2 regions of the Bradyrhizobium sp. USDA 326 genome follow, and region 1 is predicted to be linked to the other one. Evidence: riboswitches for the same ligand, from Rfam matches in the RefSeq annotation. Region 1 holds a riboswitch; the other holds the start of a gene.
The links. Region 1 has a riboswitch for glycine ahead of ABIG06_RS36510 (D-amino acid dehydrogenase). Riboswitches for the same ligand answer to the same signal wherever they lie in the genome.

Region 1 (5,492 bases):
AACCGCTCGGCAACAAATACTGCCCCAGCGGGATGTAGATCACCTGATCGTACGCCTCCTTCTGAATCTCGGCGGCGATCTTCTTCTGTTCGTCGAGCGAGGATGCGCGGACGAACGCGTCCTTGAGCTGCTCGATCTTCGGATCCTCGGCCCAGCCGAACCAACCGCCCTTCTTGCCCTGGCCGCCGATCGAGAGATTGGCGATCGGGTTGGCAACGTCGGCCGCGACCCAGTTGGTGAAGAACATGTTCCAGCCGCCTTCCTTCGGCGGCTTCTGGCTGGCGCGGCGGCTCACCACCGTCTGCCAGTCAGTCGCTTGCAGGTCGACCTTGAAGCCGGCCTCGCGCAGCAGCTGGGCTGCAACGATCGGCTGCGCCTTGAGCGTCGTGACGTCGCCGGGCGCCATGATCACGATCGGCGTGCCGTCGTAGCCGGACTCGGCCAGCGCCTTCTTGGCTTGCGCCATGCCGTTGCCCTTGATGAGCGTTTCGGCGCCAACGTCAGTCTCGAGCGGCGTATCGCACACGAAGAAGGCACCGCAGATCTTCTGATATTTGGCATTGCCGACCAGCGCATCGAGAACGTCCTTCTGGTTCATGGCCAGGAACGCAGCCCGCCGCACCTTCACGTTGTCGAACGGCGGATGCAGGAAGTTCATCCGGCCGAGCGTCTGGAAACCGAACTTGTTGGAGACCTCGATCGTGAGCTCCTTGTTCGCTTCCAGCACCGGCAGCATGTCGAACGGCAGATTCTCCATGAAGTCGATGTCGCCCGACTGCAGCGCGTTCACTGCGGTCTGCGAGTCCGGCATGGTGATCCACTCGACGCGATCCACCTTCACCACCTTGCCGCCGGAGGTCCAGCTCGCCGGCTCCTTGCGCGGCACGTAGTCGGTGTTCTTGACGTAGACCGCCTTCACGCCGGGCTGGAATTCCGATGCCACGAACTTGAAGGGACCCGAGCCAATCTGCTCCGGGATCTGCTTGTCCGGCGGCGTCTCGGCGAGGCGCTTTGGCATCATGAAGGCAACGCGCGAGGACGGCTTGCCGATGGAATCGAGCACCAGGCCATAGGGCTCCTTCAGCTTCAGCGTGATGGTCTTGGCGTCGGTCGCCTCGATGCTCGCGGTGAAATCCATGAGCTTCTGGCCCATGCCGTCGACAGCGGCCCAGCGCTTCAGCGAAGCGACGCAATCTTCCGCCGTCACCGGCGCGCCGTCATGCCACTTCAGGCCGTCGCGCAGCGTGAAGGTATAGGTGAGCTTGTCGTCGGAGATCTTCCAGTCTGCCATCTGCGGCTGGATCTTGAAGCTCGAATCCGGAGCCACCAGCGTGTCGTAGACCATGTAGCCATGGTCACGCGTGATGTAGGCCGTGGTGAAGATCGGGTCGATGATGCGCAGATCCGAATGCATCACCGCGGTGATGGTCTTGCCGGCCGCAAGCACTGGCGAGGCCAGCGCGGTCGAAAGCGCGACGACCGACAGCGCAAGTTTGGAGGCGAACGCGCGACGCCCCCGGCGCATGAAGTGGAACATAGAAAGTTCTCCTGACGTGAAACTGTTCAAAGGCGGGTTATTGGTTAAGCATGCGGTGCATTCGTTGGGCGAACTAACCTCATGCAATGCCTTTATCTTTTTGAGACTTGCAGACAGTGTCCAGCGCGTCAATCCGGTTTCGTCGCAGCCCCTCACGGCGCGCGCACGGGCTCCACAAAGATCGGTTTGGCTCTACAACACCCTCCGCTTGTCCTGCCCCGCGCAGATGCAATGCGCGTTCCATTTTTCGAAGCTTGAGAGACATTGAGATGAATCCTGCCAATCTTCCCTTTGATTCCGAGGCGATGCTCGAGGGCCTGCGCGGCTGGGTCGAATGCGAAAGTCCGACCTGGGATGCAGGGGCCGTGGACCGCATGCTCGACATCGCAGCGCGGGATATGGCGATCATGGGTGCGACGATCGAGCGCATCGCGGGCCGCCAGGGCTTTGGCGGCGTCATCCGCGCGCGCTTTCCTCATCCCAAGCAGGGCGAGCCGGGCATCCTGATCGCCGGACACATGGATACCGTTCATCCGGTCGGCACCATCGAGAAGCTGAAATGGCGGCGCGAGGGCAACAAGTGCTATGGCCCCGGCATTTACGACATGAAGGGCGGTAATTACCTCTCGCTGGAAGCGATCCGGCAACTGGCGCGCGCGTCCTTCACCACACCGCTGCCGATCACCGTGCTGTTCACGCCGGATGAGGAAGTCGGCACGCCTTCGACGCGGGACATCATCGAGGCGGAGGCGGCGCGCAACAAATACGTGCTGGTGCCCGAGCCCGGCCGCGCCGACAACGGTGTCACCACCGGACGTTACGCCATTGCCCGCTTCAATCTCGAGGCGACGGGCCGGCCGAGCCACGCCGGCGCAACGCTATCGGCGGGACGCTCGGCGATCCGCGAGATGGCGCGGCAGATCCTCGCCATCGACGCGATGACGACGGAGGACTGCACCTTCTCGGTCGGCGTCGTCCACGGCGGACAATGGGTCAATTGCGTTGCAACGACCGCGACCGGCGAAGCGCTCTCCATGGCCAAGCGTCAGGCCGATCTCGACCGCGGTGTGGAGAGGATGCTGGCGCTGTCGGGCACCAGCAACGACGTCACGTTCAAGGTCACGCGCGGCGTGACGCGTCCGGTTTGGGAGCCGGATGCCGGCACGATGGCGCTCTATGAGAAGGCGCGCGGCATCGCCAAATCGCTCGGCGCGGAATTACCGCATGCAAGCTCCGGCGGCGGCTCCGACGGCAACTTCACCGGCGCGATGGGAATCCCGACGCTCGACGGCCTGGGCGTACGCGGCGGCAACGGCCACACGCTGGAGGAGTTCATCGAGGTCGATAGCCTGGTCGAGCGCGGCCGGCTGATGGCCGGATTGCTGGCGACGCTGGAGTAGTGAACTCGTCATTCCGGGTTCGATGCTGTCGCATCGCCCCGGGACGACGAGACTGACTTCGCACTGCACAATAGCTCGGCAGTCACGGTCGAAATTTAGCCTTGTCTAAAAATGAGGCGTATCGTACTGCTCGGCCGTCCACGCGACGATGCGGGAGAGACCGCGGCGAAGGCTTTCGGCTTTCGTTGCGGCGCCGACGGAGCAACCGCCCCGGAAACTCTCAGGCAAAAGGACCGTTTCGTCAGGACGATCTGGAGAGAGGCGGCGCGATTTCAGGCAATCGTGACGTCCACCGAAGGGGATAGTTCGTTGCGAGATCCGCAGCGGATCAAGCTCTCAGGTACCCGTGACAGATGGGGCGCCGCCAACGGCTTTTGGCCGGCGGTTAGCCGACTCTAAACACGGGAGCCCCGAACCTCATCATGACCCATATCGCCATCATCGGCGCCGGCATCACCGGCGTGACGACCGCCTATGCCCTGCTCGAACGCGGCTTTGAGGTGACGGTGCTCGACAAGCACCGTTACGCTGCGATGGAGACGTCCTTCGCCAACGGCGGGCAGCTCTCCGCATCGAACGCCGAAGTGTGGAACAGCACGGCGACGATCCTGAAGGGCTTGCGCTGGATGTTCCGGCGCGACGCGCCCTTGCTGATGAACCCGTGGCCGAACTGGCACAAATATTCGTGGATGAGCGAGTTCGTCGCCAACGTCGGCAACTACCGCGCCAATACGATCGAGACCACGCGGCTCGCGATCGAAGCGCGCAGGCATCTGTTCGACATCGCGGCACGCGAAGGGATCGACTTCGATCTCGAACGCCGCGGCATCCTCCACATCTATCGTGACAAGGCCGGCTTCGAATCCGGTCTGCGCGTCAACGCACTGCTGCAGGAAGGCGGCCTCGACCGCCGCCCGGTGACGTCAGAAGAAATCCGCAGCATCGAGCCGACACTGCGCAAGGACTATTATGGCGGCTTCTACACGCCGTCGGATGCGACCGGCGATATCCACAAGTTCACCCGCGGGCTGGCGGAAGCCTGCAAGCGGCGTGGCGCGACCTTCATCCACGAGGCCAATATCGATTCGATCGCGCGTGCCGGCAGCGGCTTCGTCATCGGCTGGGCTGATCTGGCCGCGAGCGACAGTGTGGGAGCCGGGCGCGGCGCACTGAACGTGGACGGCGTCGTGGTCTGCGCGGGCGTTGCGAGCCGTCACTTCGCCACCCTGCTCGACGAACGCCTCAACGTCTATCCGGTGAAGGGCTACTCGATCACCGTGCAACTCGACACCGCCGAAAGCCGCAACGCCACCCCGACGGTGAGCCTGCTCGACGAGGCCGCAAAGATCGTCACCAGCCGGCTCGGGGCCGACCGCTTTCGCGTCGCCGGCACCGCCGAGTTCAACGACTTCAATCGCGACATCCGCGCCGACCGCGTGCAGCCGCTGATCGACTGGGTGCGCAGCAACTTCCCTGCCGTCGAAACGTCGCGCGTCGTGCCGTGGGCCGGACTGCGCCCGATGATGCCGAACATGATGCCGGTCGTGCGCGCAGGACGGATTCCGGGCGTGTTCTTCAACACCGGCCACGGCCATCTCGGCTGGACCCTGTCGGCAGCAACGGCGCAGATGATCGCTCAGACCATCGACGGCTGGCGCGGCCTCAACGCTCCACCGACGGCACCTTCACTTGGGGTTGAGCGTGAACTGCGACATGCATCCTGAGTGGTCGATACTGGAGACATGTCGGCCTCTTGCTACGGCGCAGCCCTTGGCACACAATTTGCCCTAAGGGGACGGCGTCTCCAGCGGCCTTTCCAGCCCAAGTGTTAGGCATGATAGACACGACAGAGTTCACGGGAGCCTCGATGTTCCACACGTTCGGTAGCCGGAGATAAGTGTATGCTGGGTTATCTAATTCGCCGCGTTCTGGCCGCGGTGCCCGTGATGGGCGTCGTCGCGCTGTTCGTGTTCCTGCTTCTGCGGCTGACGCCCGGCGATCCCGCCGCGATTCTCGCCGGCGACAACGCAACTCCGGAACGGCTCGAGCGCATCCGCACCTCGCTCGGCCTGAACGAGCCCCTGATCGTGCAGTTCATCACCTGGGTGAACAAGCTTCTGCACGGCGACCTCGGGACATCGCTGATCTCGAACCTGCCGGTGATGAAGATGATCGGCCAGCGCGTCGAGCCGTCGATCTCGATCGCGCTGTCGACCATCATCCTCGCCGTGATCGTCGCCGTTCCCTTGGGGGTGATCGCGGCCTGGAAGCACGGCACCTGGATCGATCGCTTCGTGATGGGTCTGTCCGTGCTCGGCTTCTCGGTCCCGGTGTTCGTGGTCGGCTATGTCCTGATCCAGATTTTCGCCATCGACCTGCGCTGGGTGCCGGTGCAGGGCTTCCGCAGCATCTCGAACGGCTTCGGGCCGTTCTTCGAGCGCATCATCCTGCCGACCTGCGCACTGTCCTTCATCTACATCGCCCTGATCGCGCGCATGACGCGCGCGGCGATGCTCGACGTGCTCGGCGAGGACTATGTCCGTACCGCGCGCGCC
Region 2 (5,492 bases), 140 kb from region 1:
GTCGCATGCCTGCCGGTGGCGAGCACGATTGCCGCGGGCAGGAACGCCATGAGATCGATGATGCCGAGCGCGGAGAAGGCGTAGCCGACCCGGTCGGCCAGTGCGGAGCCCTTGCGCTGGGTGTGCCCCGCCACCGTCCACAGCCGCGCCGCATATTCCATCGCAAACACGATCACGGAGAGGACGGTGATGGCTGCGAACAGCGTGCCGAACTGCGCATCGAGCTCCGGCACCGAGGCGAGGATCATCGCGGCCACATTGAGCACGATGACCCCGATGATCAGCTGGATGAAGCGCGACCCGACCGAATAGGCCAGCGGATCGTGCTCCAGCAAATCGTAGAGGCGATCCCGAAATTCGGGATCGCGAAGCCCACGTCCTCGCGGAACGGGGCGCACCGGGCTTACGCGCCTGCCATCGCTTTTTCGATCGCCGACAGCGCAGCCGCCGCCCTGGCGCCATCCGGGCCGCCGGCCTGGGCCATGTCGGGCCGGCCGCCGCCGCCCTTGCCGCCGAGCGCCTCGGAGGCGATGCGGACGAGGTTCACGGCATTGAAGCGCGCGGTGAGGTCCTGCGTGACGCCGACGACGACGCCGGCCTTGCCGTCCTCGGTGACGCCGACGATGGCGACGACGCCCGAGCCGATCTGCTTCTTGCCATCGTCGGCGAGGCTCTTGAGATCCTTCATCTCGATGCCTTCCACGGCACGCGCCATCAGCTTGACGTCACCGACCTCGCGCACGCCGGCCGCGGCGCCGTTGCCGGCGGAGGCGCCGCCGCCCATCGCGAGCTTCTTGCGGGCGTCGGAGAGCTCGCGCTCGAGCTTCTTGCGATCCTCCATCAGCGCGACGATCCGCGCCGGCACGTCGTCGAGCGAGGTGCGCAGCTCGTTCGCCGCGGTCTTCGCCAGCGCCATGGTCTCGTTGGCGTGCTTGCGCGCGTAATTGCCGGTCAGCGCCTCGATGCGGCGCACGCCGGATGCGACCGCGCTTTCGCCCGTCAACGTGATCAGGCCGATGTCGCCGGTGCGCTTCACATGGGTGCCGCCGCAGAGCTCGACCGACCAGCCGAGCGCGTTGGCGCCGCGCTCGCGCGCGGTCCTGCCCATCGAGACGACGCGGACCTCGTCGCCGTATTTCTCGCCGAACAGCGCGCGCGCCCCGGCCTCGCGGGCCTCGTCCACGCCCATAATGCGGGTGGTGACCTCGTCGTTCTCCAGCACCACGTCGTTGGCGATGTCCTCGATGCGAGCGAGCTCGTCCGCCGTGATCGGCTTCGGATGCACGAAGTCGAAGCGCAGGCGGTCGGGCGCGACCATCGAGCCGCGCTGGGCGATGTGGTCGCCGAGCACCTGGCGCAACGCCTCGTGGATGAGATGCGTCGCGGAGTGATGGGCGCGGATCGAGGAGCGCCGCGCGTGATCCACCTCGAGCTGCAGCGCGGTGCCGAGCTTGATTTCGCCGCTCTCCAGCGTGCCGACATGGACGAAGAGATCGCCGAGCTTCTTCTGCGTGTCGCTGACGCGGAACTTGATGCCGCCCTCACCCGAGAGCACGCCGGTGTCGCCGACCTGGCCGCCGGACTCCGCATAGAACGGCGTCTGGTTCAGCACGATCGCGCCCGTCTCGCCGGCCTTGAGGCTGGCGACTTCGTGGCCGTCCTTCACCAGCGCGGACACCACGCCTTCGGCGCTCTCGGTCTCGTAGCCCAGGAATTCGGTCGCACCCAGCTTCTCGCGCAGCGGGAACCAGATCGCCTCGGAAGCCGCCTCGCCCGACCCCTTCCAGGACTCGCGCGCCTTCACTTTCTGGCGCTCCATCGCGTCGGTGAACGCCGCCTGGTCGACGCCGATGCCGCGCGACTTCAGCGCGTCCTGCGTCAGATCGAGCGGGAAGCCGTAGGTGTCGTAGAGCGTGAAGGCGACGTCGCCGTCGAACATGTCGCCCTTCTTCAGGCCCGCGCTCTTCTCGTCGAGGATGGCAAGTCCCCGCGACAGCGTCTTGCGGAAGCGGGTCTCTTCCAGCCGCAGCGTTTCCTCGATCAGATTCTCCGCGCGCATCAGGTCGGGATAGGCCTGGCCCATCTCGCGGACCAGCGCCCAGACCAGCCGATGCATCAGCGGCTCCTTGGCGCCAAGCAGCTGCGCATGGCGCATGGCGCGGCGCATGATCCGGCGCAGCACGTAGCCGCGACCCTCGTTCGAGGGCAGCACGCCATCGGAAACGAGGAATGCGGAGGAGCGTAAGTGGTCGGCGATGACGCGGAACGAGGCCACGGTCTGCTCGTTCGGCCCGGTGCCGAGCGCGGACGCCGTCGCATCGATCAGGTTCTTGAACAGGTCGGTCTCGAACACGCTCTCGACGCCCTGGAGGATGCAGGCCATGCGCTCCAGGCCCATGCCGGTGTCGATCGAGGGACGCGGCAGCGGCTGGCGCTCCTCCTTCGTCACCTGCTCGAACTGCATGAACACGAGATTCCAGAATTCGAGGAAGCGGTCGCCGTCCTCCTCCGGCGAGCCCGGAGGCCCGCCCCAGATATGCTCGCCGCGATCGATGAAGATCTCCGAGCACGGACCGCACGGGCCGGTGTCGCCCATCGCCCAGAAATTGTCCGAGGTCGGGATACGGATGATGCGGTCGTCGGAGAAGCCCGCGATCTTCTTCCACAGGCCCGCCGCCTCGTCGTCGGTGTAATAGACCGTGACGAGCAGCTTGTCCTTCTTCAGTCCGAATTCGCCGGTGATCAGCTTCCAGGCAAGCTCGATCGCGCGCTCCTTGAAATAGTCGCCGAACGAGAAGTTGCCGAGCATCTCGAAGAAGGTGAGATGGCGCGCGGTGTAGCCGACATTGTCGAGGTCGTTGTGCTTGCCGCCGGCGCGGACGCATTTCTGCGACGTGGTGGCGCGCTGATAGGGCCGCTTCTCGACGCCGGTAAAGACGTTCTTGAACTGCACCATGCCGGCATTGGTGAACATCAACGTGGGGTCGTTGCGCGGCACCAATGGCGAGGACGGCACGATCTCGTGGCCGTTCTCGGCAAAGAAGTTCAGAAAGGTCGACCTGATCTCGTTGACGCCGCTCATGTTCATCCAATCGGGTGTGCTTGGACCCGCTTCCTGCCATCCAAACCAGAGGTTAGGGCTGATATCTGCGGGCCAGAGCGCTTTTAGACAAGGCCTGCTTCAGTGTCCAGAAACTGTGCAAGGAGATCAGAGGGTTGCCGCGGGCGCGCAATCCCGGTTGAAAAGGCGAAACCGCCGCGTTGACAGGCTTGGCTGGCCTGTGGTCTTTACTTATCTGTATCGTACGGCCACGTCGGGAGAGACCGGCACTGGTGCCGGCGCCGAAGGAGCAACCGCCCCGGAAACTCTCAGGCAAAAGGACCGCGTGGCTTTGACAGCATCTGGAAAGAGGCGCCGACGGGCCTAACGACCCGGGTGGCACCCGCCGACGGGATAATACTCTCAGGCACAGCGACAGATGGGGCTTCGACTGGTTGGCCCGGGGAATCGTCCCCGGGGAACCGCCGAGGGCCCCTTGATGCCACTACCCGACGACCAGAACTCTCTTCGACAGACGCCCCTCCACGCCCTGCATGTGTCCCTCGGCGGCAAGATGGTGCCGTTCGCAGGCTACGACATGCCCGTGCAGTACCCTACGGGCGTGCTGAAGGAGCACCTCCATACGCGAGCCGCGGCCGGCCTGTTCGACGTCTCCCATATGGGGCAGCTCGCGCTTCGCCCGAAGTCGGGCAGGATCGAGGACGCCGCCCGCGCGCTGGAACGGCTGGTGCCGCAGGACATCGTGTCGATCGCACCGGGCCGGCAGCGCTACGCCCAGTTCACCAATGCAGACGGCGGGATCCTCGATGATCTCATGGTCGCCAATTTCGGCGATCACCTGTTCCTGGTCGTCAACGCCGCCTGCAAGGACGCGGACGAGGCGCATCTGCGCGCGCACCTCGCGGACGACTGCGTCATCGATTCCCTGGCCGACCGCGCGCTGATCGCGCTGCAGGGCCCGAAGGCGGAAGCGGCGCTGGCGAAATTGTGTGCAGAGGCGCCGTCGATGACATTCATGGATGCCGGCCCGCATGAGGTCGCCGGCATCAAATGCTTCGTCTCGCGCTCCGGCTACACCGGCGAGGACGGGTTCGAGATCTCCGTTCCCGCTGCGGAGGCCGAGCGCCTGACCAGGATGCTGATCGAAAACCCGGACGTGCTGCCGATCGGCCTGGGCGCCCGCGACAGCCTGCGGCTGGAAGCCGGGCTTTGCCTGTACGGCCACGACATCGACACCGCGACCACGCCGGTCGAGGCCGCGCTGGAATGGTCGGTACAGAAGAGCCGCCGCAGCGGCGGGATGCGCGCCGGCGGCTTTCCCGGCGCCGGGAAGATCCTTGCGCATTTCGACAACGGCGCATCCCGCCGCCGTGTCGGCCTGCTCGCCCTGGGCCGCGCGCCGGTGCGCGAGGGCGCGCTGCTGTTTGCCGATCAGGCCGGCGGCGAGCCGATCGGCAAGGTCACCTCGGGCGGTTTCGGCCCGAGCCTGAACGCGCCGGTCGCGATGGGCTATGTGCCCACGAACCTGAGCGCGCTCGGCACGAAACTCTTCGCCGAGGTGCGCGGCCAGCGCTTAGCCGTGCAGGTCGCCGCCATGCCCTTCGTCAAAAACACCTACAAACGCTGAGGACAAGACAATGACCACGACGCTGTACACCTCCGACCACGAATGGCTCGCGATCGACGGCGATACCGCCACGGTCGGCATCACCGACTACGCCCAGCAGCAGCTCGGCGACGTCGTGTTCGTCGAATTGCCCAAGGTCGGCCGGAGCTTGAAGAAGGCCGAAGCCGCCGCCGTCGTGGAATCCGTGAAGGCCGCCTCCGACGTCTACGCGCCAATCTCGGGCGAAGTGATCGAGGCCAACGAGACGCTTGCCGCCGAGCCGGCGCTGGTGAACTCGGATGCGCAAGGCAAGGCCTGGTTCTTCAAGATCAAGATCGCCGACAAGAGCGAACTCGGCGGCCTCATGGATGAAGCCGCCTACACGGCGCATACGGCTTAACGACGATGGAGCAAACGATGACCGCGCACCGTAAATCCAGCGGCGAGACCGCCGCCAGTTTCGTCCGCCGCCACATCGGACCCTCGGCGCGCGATGTCATCGCAATGTTGGAGGCCGTCGGCGCCAAGAGCGTGGAGGCGCTGATGGCGGAGACGCTGCCGGCTTCGATCCGGCAGGCCGCCCCGCTCGACCTCGGCAAGCCGCTCAGCGAGACCGAGGCGATCGCGCACATGACCGAGCTTGCGCGTCAGAACCGGGTCTTCACCTCGCTTATCGGCCAGGGCTATTCCGGCACCATTCTGCCTGCGGTGATCCAGCGCAACATTCTGGAGAACCCGGCCTGGTACACCGCCTATACGCCCTACCAGCCTGAGATCAGCCAGGGCCGGCTGGAGGCGCTGTTCAATTTCCAGACCATGATCTGC

Region 2: another riboswitch for glycine. It lies ahead of gcvT (glycine cleavage system aminomethyltransferase GcvT); the one in region 1 lies ahead of ABIG06_RS36510 (D-amino acid dehydrogenase).

What each region holds. Positions count from the first base shown of each region.
Region 1 is NZ_JBMGQA010000001.1:7,667,025-7,672,516, forward strand. Features, by position in the region: gene ABIG06_RS36500 (ABC transporter substrate-binding protein) at 1-1,537, opposite strand, end outside; gene ABIG06_RS36505 (M20/M25/M40 family metallo-hydrolase) at 1,807-2,937, shown strand; glycine riboswitch at 3,079-3,183, shown strand; glycine riboswitch at 3,187-3,292, shown strand; gene ABIG06_RS36510 (D-amino acid dehydrogenase) at 3,360-4,661, shown strand; gene ABIG06_RS36515 (ABC transporter permease) at 4,839-5,492, shown strand, end outside.
Region 2 is NZ_JBMGQA010000001.1:7,803,179-7,808,670, forward strand. Features, by position in the region: gene ABIG06_RS37185 (cyclic nucleotide-gated ion channel) at 1-398, opposite strand, end outside; gene alaS (alanine--tRNA ligase) at 404-3,082, opposite strand; glycine riboswitch at 3,306-3,394, shown strand; gene gcvT (glycine cleavage system aminomethyltransferase GcvT) at 3,540-4,688, shown strand; gene gcvH (glycine cleavage system protein GcvH) at 4,699-5,067, shown strand; gene gcvP (aminomethyl-transferring glycine dehydrogenase) at 5,085-5,492, shown strand, end outside.